2 regions of the Actinomadura meridiana genome follow, and region 2 is predicted to be linked to the other one. Evidence: riboswitches for the same ligand, from Rfam matches in the RefSeq annotation. Region 2 holds a riboswitch; the other holds the start of a gene.

Region 1 (7,498 bases), on a different contig from region 2:
CTCGACGCGCGCCTCGTCGGGGGTGATGGTGGCGCACTTCACGCCGACGCCGTGCTCCTGGATGGCCTTGGCGGCGTCGACGGTGACCTGGTCGTCCGTGGCGTCGCGGTGCTCGATGCCCAGGTCGTAGTACTTCAGGTCGACATCGAGGTAGGGCAGGATCAACTGGTCCTTGATGAATTTCCAGATGATCCGCGTCATTTCGTCGCCGTCGAGCTCGACGACCGGGCCCGCTACTTTGATCTTGGGCATGCTGGTGCTGTCCCTTTCCTACACCTGGCGAGCTGAAAGACACCTTGTAAGGCTCAACTGGCTAGGCTAGCCGAGGGCCCCGTGAGGTCTAGACCTGCCCTGGGCCGGGCGGGTCACCGTCCCGGCGGCCGGTGACCAGCAGCCGCGTACCGCGCGCCACCAGCGCCAACAGGATCAGCACGCCGAAGGCGCCCGCGAGGGCGAGGCCCGGTTTGTTCATCGGCGGGACGCTCAGCGAGACGAACGCGACCATCTCGCCGAGGATCACGAGCGTCCAGCAGTCGATGGAGCGGCTGCGGACGGCGAGCGGCCCGAGCTGCGATTCCGGCAGCAGGAGCCGGGCGAGCGCGCCGAGCAGCAGCGCGGCGGCCATCAGGCCCGAGCCCTTGCGGAAGTAGTTGAAGGCGCACAGCGTGAGCCCGGCGCCGACGCCGCTGAGCACGAGCAGGTACGGAAGCTGCGCCAGCCAGTGCGGCGCGGCGGCCCTGCGGCGCGGCGCCCTGCGCCTGCGCCGACGCACCTGGGTGCTCATGGCCCTCACGGTATCCGGAATCCGTTCCGGGCACGACATCGTCCCACCGTGGGACGGACGGGACACCAGTGATGCCGGAGAGGCCGGAATCCCCTGCGGCATCGGACCTACTCGCCAGTAGGAGGGTGTGACGGGTAGGCGCCCGGGTAACCCGGCAGACAGGGGTCGCTAACTAGCTGGGAGGACTGCCGTGGAGGGGCCGTTCATGCGGATCGAGGACAGCGGGCTGGTGATGCCGCTGCGCCCCGACGTTACGACGGTCGGGAGAGGGAGAGGAGTCGATGTCCGCCTCGACGACACGAGTGTGTCCCGTCTGCACGCGGAGATCGTCCGGCGCGGACCGTACATCTACGTCGTGGACATGGGCCTGTCCCGCAACGGGACCCGTGTCAACGGACGCCCGATCGCCCGCCGAGTCCTGGAGGACGGTGACGTCGTGAGCTTCGGCACGGCGCGCTGCCGGATGGGGGGAATCCCCCGTGAGGAGGTCGACCCGGACGTCGAACTGCGGCGTGCCGTCGCGCCCGAGCTCACCCGACGCGAGGTCGACGTGCTGACCTCGCTCTGCCGTCCCGCCCTGTCCGACGAGGCGTTCGTGGCCCCGGCCACGGCGCGCGACATCGCCGGGGAACTGGTGGTGACGGAGGCGGCCGTCAAGCAGCATCTGCTGCGCCTCTACCAGAAGTTCCGGATCCCCGAGGGCGCCAACCGGCGTACGCGGCTCGCCAACGAGGTCATCGCCATGGGCCTCGTCCGGCCGCTGCCGCCGGTGCACGTCCCGCAGGGCCGCCCGCCCATGGACGGACGGGTGCCCGGGGTCCGGCCCGAGGCCCGAAGGGCGGGTGCGGCCCACGGCCACGTCGGCGCGCCCACCCGTGCCCCGAGCGCGGCGGGGCGAAGGGCCAGCTGAAAGCCCGCGATCGCCCTCCGGGCAGCGCGTGAGCGTGAGGGCGATCGCAGAACCGGTCCGGACGGGGCCGCGCAAGTGACGGCGCGGTCTCCGTCCGGCGGGAGTGTCGGTGAAGGCCGCCACCTGGGTGCTGGTGGCGGCCTTCGCTGTGCCGGACTCAGACGCCGTGCCGGACTCAGACGCCGTGCCGGACTCAGACGCCGTGCCCGGCGTCAGGCCTGTTCGGCGGCTTCCACGACGTTGGCGAGGAGCATCGCGCGGGTCATCGGGCCGACGCCGCCCGGGTTCGGCGCGACCCAGCCCGCGACGTCGCGGACGTCGTCGGCGACGTCACCGGCGAGCTTGCCGTCCACGCGGGAGACGCCGACGTCCAGGACGGCGGCGCCCGGCTTCACCATGTCGGCGGTGATCAGCCCGGGGACCCCGGCGGCGGCCACGACGATGTCGGCGTTGCGGGTGTGCGCGGCCAGGTCGCGGGTCGCGGTGTGGCAGAGGGTGACGGTCGCGTTCTCGGTGCGGCGGGTCAGCAGCAGGCCGAGGGAACGGCCGACGGTGATGCCACGGCCGACGACTGTGACGTCGGCGCCCTCGATCGGGACGTCGAAGCGGCGCAGCAGCTCGATGATGCCCTTCGGCGTGCAGGGCAGCGGGCCCGGCTGCATGAGGACGAGCCGTCCGAGGTTGGTGGGCTGGAGGCCGTCCACGTCCTTGGCCGGGTCGATGAGCTCAAGCACGCGCTGCTCGTCCAGGCCCTTCGGCAGCGGCAGCTGGACGAGGTACCCCGTACACGCGGGGTCGGCGTTCAGTTCGGCGACGGCGCGTTCGACGTCGTCCTGCGACGCGGTGGCGGGCAGGTCGCGGCGGATGCTCTCGATGCCGACCTCGGCGCAGTCGCGGTGCTTCATGTTGACGTAGGAGTGGCTGCCGGGGTCGTCGCCGACGAGGACGGTGCCGAGCCCGACCGACACGCCACGGTCGCGCAGCGCCTCGACACGGCCCTTGAGGTTCGAGCGGATCTCGGCGGCGGTGGCCTTGCCGTCCAGAATCTGTGCGGTCATGCGTTCCTCCACGGGGCTGCCGGTCCCGTCCACCCAGGCGCGCGGTGTACGGACTGTCGTTCGCTCCCCGGTGGTGATCCACCTTGACCGCGCCAGTCGCGTGACACCCCATGCTACTGACCGGGCGGGCGGTCAGTCCTCGGAGCGGCCCCGCCAGGTGAGGATCCGGTCCGTGCCGTGCCAGCCGACCTGCGCGGCCAGCATCGCCGCGAGGACGGCCGCGACGAGCCCGATGAGCTGCCGGGACTCCATCAGCAGCGCGTCCGTCCGGTACACCGCGACCAGCATGAGCGACAGGAACTCGTTCACCGCGCCTCCACAGGGGGTCACCCGCGCCAGGTCACCAGGGGGGCGCGGCCAGGCAGAGGCTACCCGTCGAGGAAGGTGAACCGTCCCACCGCGCCCCGGTCACTCACCCCGCCCCACACAAACCCTGACCACTGCGATCGCGTCCGAAGGCAGGTTCGAGCCAGCGAGAACCTGATCGCGAAGCGAGCCGCTAGGCGAGTCGAGAGCGATGCAGCGATCGCACGAGTTTTTCGACGATGGAGGCCCCCCGGGCCGAAGGAGGAGAAAAGCTCAATGAAAAAAGTGCCTTACGCCGGTGAAGTAGAGGGTGATTCCGGCCTTGGCGGCGGCCTCGATCACCTTGTCGTCGTTGACGGAACCGCCGGGTTCGACGATGGCGCGGACGCCCGCCTCGGTCAGCACCTCAAGGCCGTCCGGGAACGGGAAGAAGGCGTCGGACGCGCCGACCGAGGCCGCCGCCCGCTCCGCTCCGGCCCGCGCGACGGCGAGCTTGGCGGAGTCGACCCGGTTGACCTGGCCCATCCCGACGCCGACGGTCGCGCCGCCGGAGGCGAGCAGGATCGCGTTGGACTTCACCGACCGGATCGCCTTCCACGCGAACGCCAGGTCGGCGAGGGTGGCCTCGTCGGCCGGCTCGCCGGTCTTGAGCTCCCAGCCGGACGGGTCGTCGCCCGGCTCGTCCACCCGGTCGACGCCCTGGAGGAGCAGGCCGCCGTCGATGCGGCGGTACTCGGTGGCGCCCGCCGGGACGTCGGGGCAGACGAGCAGGCGGATGTTCTTGAACCGGTCCTTCAGGACGGTGACGGCCTCGTCGTCGAACGCCGGGGCGATGACGACCTCGGCGAAGCTCTCGGTGACCTGCCGGGCCATCGCGGCGGTGACGGGACGGTTCGCCGCGATGACGCCGCCGTACGCCGACACCGGGTCACAGGCGTGCGCCCGACGGTGCGCGTCGGCGATGTCGGCGCCGACCGCGATGCCGCACGGGTTGGCGTGCTTGATGATCGCGACGCAGGGCTCGGCGAAGTCGTGGGCGGCGCGGCGGGCGGCGTCGGTGTCCACGTAGTTGTTGTAGGACATCTCCTTGCCGTACAGCTGCTCGGCCCCCGCCAGCCCGGACTCGCCCGGGACGCGGTACAGGGCGGCGCGCTGGTGCGGGTTCTCGCCGTACCGCAGCGGGTTCGCGCGCTCCCAGGTGGCGCCGAGGAAGTCGGGCCAGTTCGTGTCGGCGGCGGTCTCGTCGGGGGCGTAGGCGCTCGCGAACCACGACGCGACGGCCACGTCGTAGGACGCGGTGTGCGCGTACGCCCGCGCGGCGAGACGGCGGCGCTCCTCGATCGTGAAACCGCCCGCGCGCACGGCGTCGAGAACGGCCCCGTACGCGGCCGGGTCGACGACGACGGACACGCTCGCGTGGTTCTTCGCGGCGGCGCGGACCATCGCCGGGCCGCCGATGTCGATCTGCTCGACGCACTCGTCCGGCGTGGCGCCCGACGCGACGGTCTCGGTGAACGGGTACAGGTTCGCGATCAGCAGGTCGAACGGCTCGACCGCGAGGTCGTCGAGCTGCTGGAGGTGGTCCGGCTTGCGGCGGTCGGCGAGCAGGCCCGCGTGCACCTTCGGGTGCAGGGTCTTGACCCGGCCGTCCAGGCACTCGGGGAACCCGGTGAGCTTCTCGACCCGCATCACCGGCACCCCGGCGGACGCGATCCGCCCGGCCGTGGACCCGGTCGAGACGATCTCGACGCCCGCCTCGTGCAGGCCACGGGCCAGCTCCTCCAGCCCGGTCTTGTCGTACACGCTGATCAGCGCGCGCTTAATCGCCACCCGACTCACCCGCGGGGCTCCCCTCTCGATCGGACGTTCCACACGTTCTGCACTTCAACGAGACGCGCCTGCCGCGCGCCGTCCAGCCGTCGCGGGCGAGCCGTCCGACGACGTCGACCAGGAGCCGCCGCTCCACCTGCTTGATCCGCTCGTGCAGGGCGTCCTCGTCGTCGTGCCAGTGCACGGGGACGGTCTCCTGCGCGATCACGGGCCCGGTGTCGACCCCCTCGTCGACGAAGTGAACCGTACAGCCCGTCACCTTCACCCCGTACGCCAGGGCTTCCCGGACGGCGTGCGCTCCGGGGAACGACGGCAGCAGCGCGGGATGGGTGTTGACCGTCCGGCCGCCGAACCGGGCCAGGAAGCGCGGGCCGAGGATCTTCATGAACCCGGCGGACACCACCAGGTCGGGTTCGTGGGCCGCCACGGCGTCGGTCAGCGCGGCGTCCCAGTCGTCGCGGGACGGGAAATCCGGGATGCGGACGGTGAACGCGGGCAGACCGGACCGTTCGGCGCGTGCGATTCCGCCGGTATCGTGGCGGTCCGCCCCCACGGCGACGACTTCGGCACCGTAGGCTGGATCCGCGCAGGCGTCGAGCAGCGCTTGTAGGTTGGTCCCCGCGCCGGAGACGAGGACGACGAGCCGGGCGGACACCGTGACTCCCTGGTGGACGACGGGATCGGCCGTTCAGGCCGACCAGCAGCCTATCGGGCCGCTCCGACGCCATCGCGAACGGACGGGGTCACGTCCAACCGCACCATGCCCACGCACCATGTCCACGTACCGTGCCCACGCACCAGGCCCAGGAGGAACCGAACGTGAGCGAGCAGCCGTCCGCGGGCACAGGCCCTCCTGGGGGGAGTGGGGGGTCGGCCCCCCACAAGGAAACGGACCGGCGCAAGGGAACCGGTCGGCGGGCCCTGTGGCTCGGCGCCATCGCGCTGCTGACCGCGTTCTTCTTCTACCCGCTCGGCCTCGTGCTGGGCGTCGCGGCGCTCGTCGTCGGCGTCCGCGCCCACCGGACGGCGCGGCGCGCACAGGGTTCGGAGCCCGGCGCCGTCCCCGGCATCGTGCTCGGCGCGGTCGGCCTGGCGTTCTCGCTGCTGTTCGTCTCGGTCACGGCGTACCTGTGGACGGAGCTGAACGGCTACCAGAAGTGCGTCGCCGGGTCCAACACGACCGCCGACGAGAAGGCCTGCAAGAGCGAGTACTACCCCCGGATCGAGGACAAGCTCGGCCTTCCGTCCGGCTACATGGACAAGTACGGCGACCTGCTCTGAGACCGGTTCACTCGTCCTGGTCTGAGTCTTCGCGTAGGACGTAGATGGCTCCGCCGCGGGTCTCGGTGCGTCCCGGGTCCTCGCGCGGCGGCGGGACGGGCGCGGGCGGCTCGGGTTCCGGGTCCGGGTCGTCGACGACGTAGCCGTCCAGGACGTCCGCGCTCTCCGGGGGCGGTTCGGGCTCCGGCGGCTCTTCGACCAGGTCGGGCAGCGGATCCACGCGGCGTCGCGCGGAACGGCGCGGCGCGAGGACGGGTTCGGCCTCCTCGAACTGCAAGGGATCGGGGGCGGGAGTCACCCTCTGCGGCGTCCGTGGTGGTTCGGGGGCCCTCTCCTCGTGGTCGCCGGGGACGGGCGCCGACAACGGCACCGGCGCCGGGACGTCCCGCACCTGCCTCTTCGCCTTCGGCTTGGCGGCCTTCTTCTCCGCCTTCTTCTCCACTTTGGGGGCCTCGGGTGGCGGCTCCTCGGCCTCGCGGTCGGCGCGGCGCAGGACCAGTGCGTTCGCCGCCCAGGCCGCGATCGCCGCGGAGATGCCGACCTCCAGCGCCGCGAGCAGCCCGACCTGCCAGGCGGACGGCCCCATCGTCGCCATCCGCCCGTCGCCGAGCGGCCCGCCCGACAGCGCGCTCAGCAGCGCCACCACGGCGCCCGTCAGCGCCCCGGACACGAACCCCCACAGCGGCGCGCCCTCCGACACCGGGGTCGGCAGCGACCTGATCGTCAGGACGCCGCCCACCGCGCCCGCGAGGAACGGGGCGGCCAGCGCGACCAGCGACACGGCGGGCGCGGGCCCCGGCTCGGGCAGCGCCGCGAGCGGCGGGAACGCCGGGACGAGGTCGAGGAACACCCCGGTCGGCGACACGCTCGTCCGGGCGCCGACGGAGAAGCCGGGGCCGACCGCGTACGCCATCCCCCAGATCACCGCGTTCGGCAGGAACGCCAGCTCGACCAGCAGCAGCAGGACGCCGCCGACGACGCCGGGGGCGAGCATGTCGTACAGGTGGTCGGCGTCGCCGGTGTGCGCGGCGAGGGACGCGCCGACCAGCACCGCGCCCGACGCGAGCAGCACCGACAGCGCGCCGGACACGCCGATCACGAGCGAGCGGGGCCGGTCGGGCAGCAGCCGCAGCAGGGCGCCGAGCCCGGACCTGACGCGCCGTCCCTTCGCCTCCGCCGCCACCTGCGCGGCGACGACGGCCCGCGCGGCGCCGAGCCCGCCCGCGATGATCGCGACGACGAAGCACGCGACGAGCGCCTGCCACACCGACGGTTTCGCCTCCGGGGACGAGGCCGCGAGCGCGAGCAGCACGGCCAGCGCGGCGTAGG
Region 2 (7,498 bases):
CATCAAGGCGTTCGAGGAGCGCGACCCGGCCAACCTGAAGTGGAGCGACGTCGGCGCCGACATCGTCGTCGAGTCCACCGGGTTCTTCACCGACGCCACCAAGGCCAAGGTGCACGCCGACAACGGCGCCAAGAAGGTGATCATCTCCGCGCCCGCCAAGAACGAGGACGTCACCGTCGTCCTCGGCGTCAACGAGGACAAGTACGACCCGGCGCGGCACACGGTGATCTCCAACGCCTCCTGCACCACCAACTGCCTGGCCCCGCTGGCGAAGGTCCTGCACGACAGCTTCGTCATCGAGAAGGGCCTGATGACGACGATCCACGCCTACACGCAGGACCAGAACCTCCAGGACGCCCCGCACAAGGACCTGCGCCGCGCCCGCGCCGCCGCGATCAACGTGGTGCCGACCTCCACCGGCGCCGCCAAGGCCATCGGGCTGGTGCTGCCCGAGCTGAGGGGCAAGCTGGACGGCTACGCGCTGCGCGTCCCCGTCCCGACGGGCTCGGCCACCGACCTGACCGTCACGCTGTCCCGCGAGGTGACGGTGGAGGAGGTCAACGAGGCGTTCCGGACGGCCGCCGAGGGCGCGCTCAAGGGCTACCTCACCTACACCGACGACCCGATCGTCTCCAGCGACATCGTCACCGACCCGGCGTCCTGCGTCTTCGACTCCGGGCTGACCAAGGTCATCGGCGACCAGGTCAAGGTCGTCGGCTGGTACGACAACGAGTGGGGCTACTCCAACCGGCTCGTCGACCTCGTCAAGCTCGTCGGCGCGCGGCTCTGACCGCGTAACCATGACAGGGTCCCTCGCGCCGTGGCCGCCTACGACCGGCCACGGCGCGGTCGTGTACGGAAGGACACCGCATCCCGATGCGCACCATTGACGACCTCGACGTCGCCGGACGGCGCGTCCTCGTCCGCGCTGATCTGAACGTCCCGCTGGAGGCCGCCGAGGAGCCGGGGGGTGTGGGGGGTCGTCCCCCCACAGCGACGCGCCAGATCACTGACGACGGGCGGATCCGGGCGAGCCTGCCGACGATCGAGGCGCTGCGGGGCAGGGGCGCCAAGGTCGTCGTCTGCGCCCACCTCGGCCGTCCCAAGGGCGAGGTCAAACCCGAGTTCTCGCTGGCCCCGGTCGCCGCCCGGCTCGGCGAACTGCTCGGGACGCCGGTCGAGTTCGCGGCCGACGTCGTCGGCGACTCCGCCCAGGCGGTCGCGGCCTCGCTCCCGGACGGCGGCGTCGCGCTGCTGGAGAACCTGCGGTTCGAGCCGGGCGAGACCAGCAAGGACGACGCCGAGCGCGGCGCGTTCGCCGACCGGCTCGCCGCCCTCGCCGAGATCTACGTCGGCGACGGGTTCGGCGCCGTGCACCGCAAGCACGCCTCCGTCTACGACGTGCCGAGGCGGCTCCCGCACGCGGCGGGCGGCCTGATCGTCGCCGAGGTCGAGGTGCTGCGCAAGCTCACCGAGGACGTCGAGCGTCCCTACGCGGTCGTGCTCGGCGGGTCCAAGGTGTCCGACAAGCTCGGTGTGATCGACAACCTGCTCGGCAAGGCCGACCGCATCCTGATCGGCGGCGGGATGGCGTACACGTTCCTGAGGGCGAAGGGCCACGAGGTCGGCACGAGCCTCCTTGAGGAAGATCAGCTCGACACCGTCCGCGACTATCTGCGGCGGGGCGAGGAGACGGGCGTGGAGTTCGTGCTGCCGGTCGACGTCGTCGCCGCCGCGGCGTTCGCGGCCGACGCCGACCACGGCGTGGTGGCCGCCGACGCCATCCCCGCCGACCGGATGGGCCTGGACATCGGGCCCGAGTCCGGCAAGCTGTTCGCGGCGCGGCTCGCCGACGCCAACACCGTGTTCTGGAACGGCCCGATGGGCGTGTTCGAGATGGAGCCCTACGCGAGCGGCACCCGCGCCGTCGCGCAGGGGCTCATCGACTCCGGCGCGTTCACGGTGGTCGGCGGCGGCGACTCCGCCGCGGCCGTCCGGCGGCTCGGCTTCGACGAGGCCGCCTTCTCCCACATCTCGACCGGCGGCGGCGCCAGCCTCGAATACCTCGAAGGCAGGACGCTGCCCGGCCTGCAGGCCTTGGAGGACTGACCGATGGCTCCCGCGACTCCCGCCCGCAAGCCGCTGATGGCGGGCAACTGGAAGATGAACAACAACCACCTTGAGGCGATCGCGCTCGTCCAGAAGATGGCGTTCGCGCTCAAGGAGGCCGACTTCGAGGCCGTGGACGTCGCCGTGATCCCGCCGTTCACCGCGATCCGGTCCGTGCAGACGCTCATCGACGCCGACAAGTACGCCATCCAGTACGGCGCGCAGGACGTCTCGCCGCACGCCTCGGGCGCCTACACCGGCGACATCTCCGCCGCGATGCTCGCCAAGCTGCGCTGCTCCTACGCCGTCGTCGGGCACTCCGAACGCCGCCAGTACCACCGCGAGGACGACGCGCTCGTCAACGCCAAGGCCAAGGCCGCGCTCGCCGCCGACATCACCCCGATCCTGTGCGTCGGCGAGGGCCTGGACGTCCGCAAGGCGGGCGGGCAGGTCGCGCACGTGCTGGCGCAGGTGGACGGCGCGCTGGAGAAGATCCCGGCCGACCAGGTGCGGCGCACCGTGATCGCCTACGAGCCGGTGTGGGCGATCGGCACCGGCGAGGTCGCCACCCCGCAGGACGCGCAGGAGGTCTGCGCCGCGATCAGAACGCGGCTCGCCGAGCTGTACGACGGCGGAGTGGCCGACGAGGTGCGTATCCTGTACGGCGGTTCGGTGAAGGGCGGCAACGTCGCCAAGCTCATGGCGCAGGCCGACGTGGACGGCGCCTTGGTCGGTGGTGCCAGCCTGGACCCGGGAGAGTTCGTCAAAATCTGCCGGTATCGGGATCTTCCAGTCTGATCAAAACTGATCAATTCCGCGTGAACTGGGGGTTCATGCCGAACCAGCGGCTGGTTCGTCGTACCCTTCGTAGCTGACGGGTAAACCGCCCGGGCCGGTCCACCGTCCCACTACAGACCGTCCTGACCTAGAGACAAGGCGCTGAAGAATCGTGATCATCGCATCGTCCATCGTGCTCATCGTCACGAGCCTGTTGATGGTCGTCCTCGTCCTCATGCACAAGGGCAAGGGCGGCGGGCTGTCCGACATGTTCGGCGGCGGCGTCTCGTCGTCCCTGGGCGGGTCGTCGGTGGTGGAGCGCAACCTCGACCGGCTGACGATCGCCGTCGGCGTCATGTGGTTCGCCTCGATCGTCGCCCTCGGCCTGCTGTTCAAGGGCAACGCCTGAGTCACCCGTTCCGATTGACCATTAGCGAGCGCCGCACCGCCCCTAGCTGGAGGTACGGGCGGTGGCGATAGACCAAGCGAGGAGTACTCCGTGGGTAGTGGCAACGCGATTCGGGGCAGCCGTGTCGGGGCCGGTCCGATGGGAGAGGCGGAACGCGGCGACGCCGCCCCCCGCGTGTGGGTGACCTTCTACTGCGCGAACCGGCATGAGACCCGTCCGAGTTTCGCGACGGACGTCGCGGTCCCCGAGACCTGGGACTGCCCGCGCTGCGGGTTCCCCGCCGGGCAGGATTCGGAGAATCCCCCGGCACCGCCGAAGACCGAGCCGTACAAGACGCACCTGGCATACGTGAAGGAGCGGCGCAGCGACGAGGACGGCGAGGCCATCCTCGAAGAGGCGCTGGCCAAGCTCCGCAAGAAGCGCGCCGCAGTCAAGAAGGCACTGGAGGCCGCAGGCCGCTGAGGCCCAAGCCCCACCGCACGTCACATGGTCCGCGCCCCACGAGGGGTCGCGGACCATGCGCCTTTCCGGGCGGATCGGACGCGATGCCTTCGCGGCGCCGGGTGGGTCGGTAGGATGGCGGGTACGCGACTGGCGCAGTCAAGGTGGAGTCGACCACCGGGGAGCGAAGCAGTCCGCACACCGCGCGCCTGGGTGTCGGGCCCTTTCCGCCGGGGCCGACCGTCGTCCCGGCGCCGCGACCGCGGAGGCTCACATGCACGAACCGGCCGTTCCCCATCTCCACGCCGAAGACCCCGAGATCGCCGGAATGGTGGAGGCCGAGGCCCGCCGCCAGTACGAGAAGCTGCGGCTGATCGCCTCGGAGAACTACGTGTCGCCCGCCGTCCTGGAGGCCGCGGGCAGCGTCCTGACCAACAAGTACTCCGAGGGGTACGAGGGCAGGCGCTACTACGAGGGCCAGCAGGTCATCGACCCGCTGGAGGCGCTGGCGGTCAGGCGGGCGCAGGAGCTGTTCGGCGCCGAGCACGCCAACGTCCAGCCGTACTCGGGGTCGCCCGCGAACCTCGCCGTGTACCTGGCGTTCCTGGAGCCCGGTGACCCCGTGATGGGCCTGTCGCTGCCGATGGGCGGGCACCTCACGCACGGCTGGTCGGTGTCGGCGACCGGGAAGTGGTTCCGTCCCGTCCGGTACGACGTGCGCGCCGACACCGGACGGGTCGACATGGACCAGGTCCGCGACCTGGCGCTGAAGGAGCGACCGAAGGTCATCTGGTGCGGCGGCACCGCGATCCCCCGGACGATCGACTTCCCGGCGTTCGCCGAGATCGCCCGGGAGACCGGCGCGGTGCTGGCCGCCGACATCGCCCACATCGCGGGCCTGATCGCGGGCGGCGCGCACCCGTCGCCCGTCGGCCACGCCGACGTGATCACCACGACGACGCACAAGACGCTGCGCGGCCCGCGCGGCGCGATGATCATGTCGACGGCCGAGCACGCGAAGGCGGTCGACAAGGCCGTGTTCCCGGGCCTCCAGGGCGGCCCGCACAACCAGACGACCGCCGCGATCGCCGTCGCGCTGCGGGAGGCGGCCCAGCCCGGCTTCGCCGCGTACGCGCGGCAGGTCGTCGCGAACGCCGTGGTCCTCGCCGCCGCGCTGCGCGACCGGGGCTACGACCTGGTGTCCGGCGGCACCGACAACCACCTCATCCTGATCGACCTGACGAAAAAGGGCATCGGCGGCAAGCCCGCCGCGCAGGCCCTCGACCGCGCCGGGATCGAGTTGAACTACAACGCCGTCCCGTTCGACACGCGCAAGCCGTTCGACCCGTCCGGGCTGCGCGTCGGCACCGCCGCGATCACCACCCGGGGCCTCGGTGAGGAGCTGATGCCGCAGGTCGCGGCGTGGATGGACGAGGTCGTGCAGGCCGCGGCCAAGGGCGACGAGAGCGTCGTCGAACGGGTCGCCGCGCAGATCAGGGAGCTGCTCGCGTCCTACCCGATGCCGGGCTGGACGGCCACGCCGTAGCGGTCAGGCGCCGCGCAGGATCGTGATCATGCGCCAGGCGGCGGGGTCGGTGAGCGCCACGGCGGCCTCACCGGCCCCGAAGTCGCCGTACCGGGCGACGGTCTCCAGGCCGCCCGCCAGCCGGATCGCGGCGTCGAGTTCGGTCGCCGTCCAGAACCGGTACGGGACGACGTCGCGCAGCACCCGCGTGGCCCCGTCGGCGGTGATCGTCATCGTGACGTGGTCGTCGGCGACCTGCGTGACGGGGTCGAGCCGGTCGCCGCTCTCGCCCCACCGGACCGTGGCGTGGACGCCGTCGCGCTCGACCGTCCAGCCGGTGCCGACGCTGGGTTCGTCGGTGAGACGGTCGCGCGGATGCGCCATCTCCACGACGTAGAGGCCGCCGGGCGACAGGTGCGCGGCGGCGCAACGCAGGTGCGCGACGAACGCGTCCAGTGTCAGGAGGTGGGACGTGGAGTCGAGCATGGTCACGACGAGGTCGAAACGGCGGTCGAGGTCGAACCGGGTCATGTCGTCCTGGACGACCGTCACGTCGACGCCGCCGCGCTCCGCCTCCTTGACCGCGTACGCGCACATCGCCGGGTTCAGGTCGAGCGCGGTCGCCGCGACGCCACGGCGGGCGAACTCGCGTGCGTGCTCGGCGGGCCCGGCGGCCAGTTCCAGCATCGACGCGGGCTTGACCTGGTGTTCCGCGCACCAGGCGAGCAGGACGTCCACGTCGGCGGACACGTCGCGGAACGAGCACGCCAGTTCGTACGCCCACGGGTCGTCGTAGATGCCGCTCACTCCGCCCATCCTGCCAGGGTCATGTCGGTGTCACGCCGCCGACAGGTCAGCGTGCGCCCGGGGTTTCACATTCCGGACCGGGTCTTGAGCCGCCCCGTCCGACCGCCTAGCGTGCGGTAAGTGATCGACCCCGTGAGCGGTGAGCACGTCAATGACCGACCTCCGCCCGGTCCGTCCACGACCCGGCTCCCGCTGCTGCTCCCCGGCACCCTGAGCGACGAGCAGCGAACCGTCTACGAGGCGGTGACGGGCGGCCCCCGCGCTTCCGGCCGCGTGCCGCCGCCCGTCCTCGCCGACCAGTACGGACGTCTCCTCGGCCCGTTCAACGCCATGCTGTACAGCCCGTCCGTCGGGCTGCCACTCCAGGACCTCGGGGCGGCGCTGCGGTTCCGCACCGCGTTCACCGAACGGGAACGGGAGATCGCGACGCTGGTCGTCGCGGCGCGGCTGCGCTCCGACTACGAGTGGTGCGCGCACCGTCCGCTGGCCCGCCGCGCCGGTCTCGGCGACGACGAGATCGACGCGCTCCGCGACGGCCGCGCCCCGATGCTCGCGGACGTCCGCGAACGCGTCGTGTACGAGGCGGCCCGGCAACTCGCCGCCGAGGACGACCTGGGCGACGCCGTGTTCACCGAGGCGGTCGCCACGCTCGGCCGCGCCGCCGTCGTGGAGCTGGTCACCCTCGTCGGCTACTACAAGGCGCTGGCGTTGCAGATGCGGGTGTTCCGCGTCGGCGTCCCGGACGGTGAGCCCGCGCCCGCCTGGCCCCCGACGGGGAACGCCGATGACTGACGTGTTGCGCACGGTGCGGCTTGCCCTGCACCCGGTGGCGATGAGCGACCAGGCCGCGCTGCTGACGCACTGGACGGGCCCGCTCGTCCGGCGGCACCTGTTCGACGACCGGCTGATCTCCGCCGTCCAGGTCGCCGAGATCATCGACTCCAGCGAGCGCGACTTCGCCACCGAGGGCTACGGGCTGTGGGCGCTGCGCCCCGTCCGCTGGTCCGTCGACGCCGACGACCCGGGGCCCGCCGCGCCGGGAGACCCGCTGATCGGGGTGGCCGGGCTCAGCCACCACGAGGGGCCGCTCGGCCACGGCGCGGACGTGGAGATCCTCTACAGCCTGGAACCGGACCACTGGGGCCAGGGCCTCGCCGCCGAGGCGTCCCGCGCGGTCCTGGACTACGCCTTCGGGGTGGTCGGCGTGCGCCGCGTCACCGCCGAGATCGACATGGCGAACCCCACGTCGGCGGAGATCGCCCTACAACTCGGCATGCGCCGCCCCCCGGACGGCCCATCGGGGCCTGACGGCGCCGCCTACTACGCGGCCGACCGCTCCCGCTGGATCGGCTACCGCCCCGTCGTCGACGCCGTCCCGTGAGGGCTAGCCGCCGATGAGGTCCTGGATGTCTTCGTAGGTGGGGGTGGGG

The links. A riboswitch is a leader RNA that binds a small molecule or an ion and turns the genes downstream of it on or off. The one in region 2 is predicted to bind ZMP and ZTP.
Region 1: linked by a shared signal. The riboswitch ahead of ABD808_RS23710 (bifunctional methylenetetrahydrofolate dehydrogenase/methenyltetrahydrofolate cyclohydrolase) and the one ahead of ABD808_RS07325 (serine hydroxymethyltransferase) in region 2 are both predicted to bind ZMP and ZTP.

What each region holds. Positions count from the first base shown of each region.
Region 1 is NZ_BAABAS010000016.1:60,030-67,527, reverse strand. It holds gene ABD808_RS23725 (NADP-dependent isocitrate dehydrogenase) at 1-252, opposite strand, end outside; gene ABD808_RS23720 (DUF3017 domain-containing protein) at 341-784, opposite strand; gene ABD808_RS23715 (FHA domain-containing protein) at 975-1,694, shown strand; gene ABD808_RS23710 (bifunctional methylenetetrahydrofolate dehydrogenase/methenyltetrahydrofolate cyclohydrolase) at 1,907-2,752, opposite strand; ZMP/ZTP riboswitch at 2,777-2,862, opposite strand; gene ABD808_RS23705 (hypothetical protein) at 2,885-3,061, opposite strand; gene purH (bifunctional phosphoribosylaminoimidazolecarboxamide formyltransferase/IMP cyclohydrolase) at 3,332-4,897, opposite strand; gene purN (phosphoribosylglycinamide formyltransferase) at 4,878-5,543, opposite strand; gene ABD808_RS23690 (hypothetical protein) at 5,708-6,169, shown strand; gene ABD808_RS23685 (cell division protein PerM) at 6,177-7,498, opposite strand, start outside.
Region 2 is NZ_BAABAS010000004.1:695,253-702,750, reverse strand. It holds gene gap (type I glyceraldehyde-3-phosphate dehydrogenase) at 1-790, shown strand, start outside; gene ABD808_RS07345 (phosphoglycerate kinase) at 877-2,109, shown strand; gene tpiA (triose-phosphate isomerase) at 2,113-2,907, shown strand; gene secG (preprotein translocase subunit SecG) at 3,059-3,295, shown strand; gene ABD808_RS07330 (RNA polymerase-binding protein RbpA) at 3,386-3,757, shown strand; ZMP/ZTP riboswitch at 3,873-3,958, shown strand; gene ABD808_RS07325 (serine hydroxymethyltransferase) at 4,011-5,282, shown strand; gene ABD808_RS07320 (class I SAM-dependent methyltransferase) at 5,286-6,077, opposite strand; gene ABD808_RS07315 (carboxymuconolactone decarboxylase family protein) at 6,189-6,860, shown strand; gene ABD808_RS07310 (GNAT family N-acetyltransferase) at 6,853-7,449, shown strand; gene ABD808_RS07305 (isocitrate lyase/PEP mutase family protein) at 7,453-7,498, opposite strand, start outside.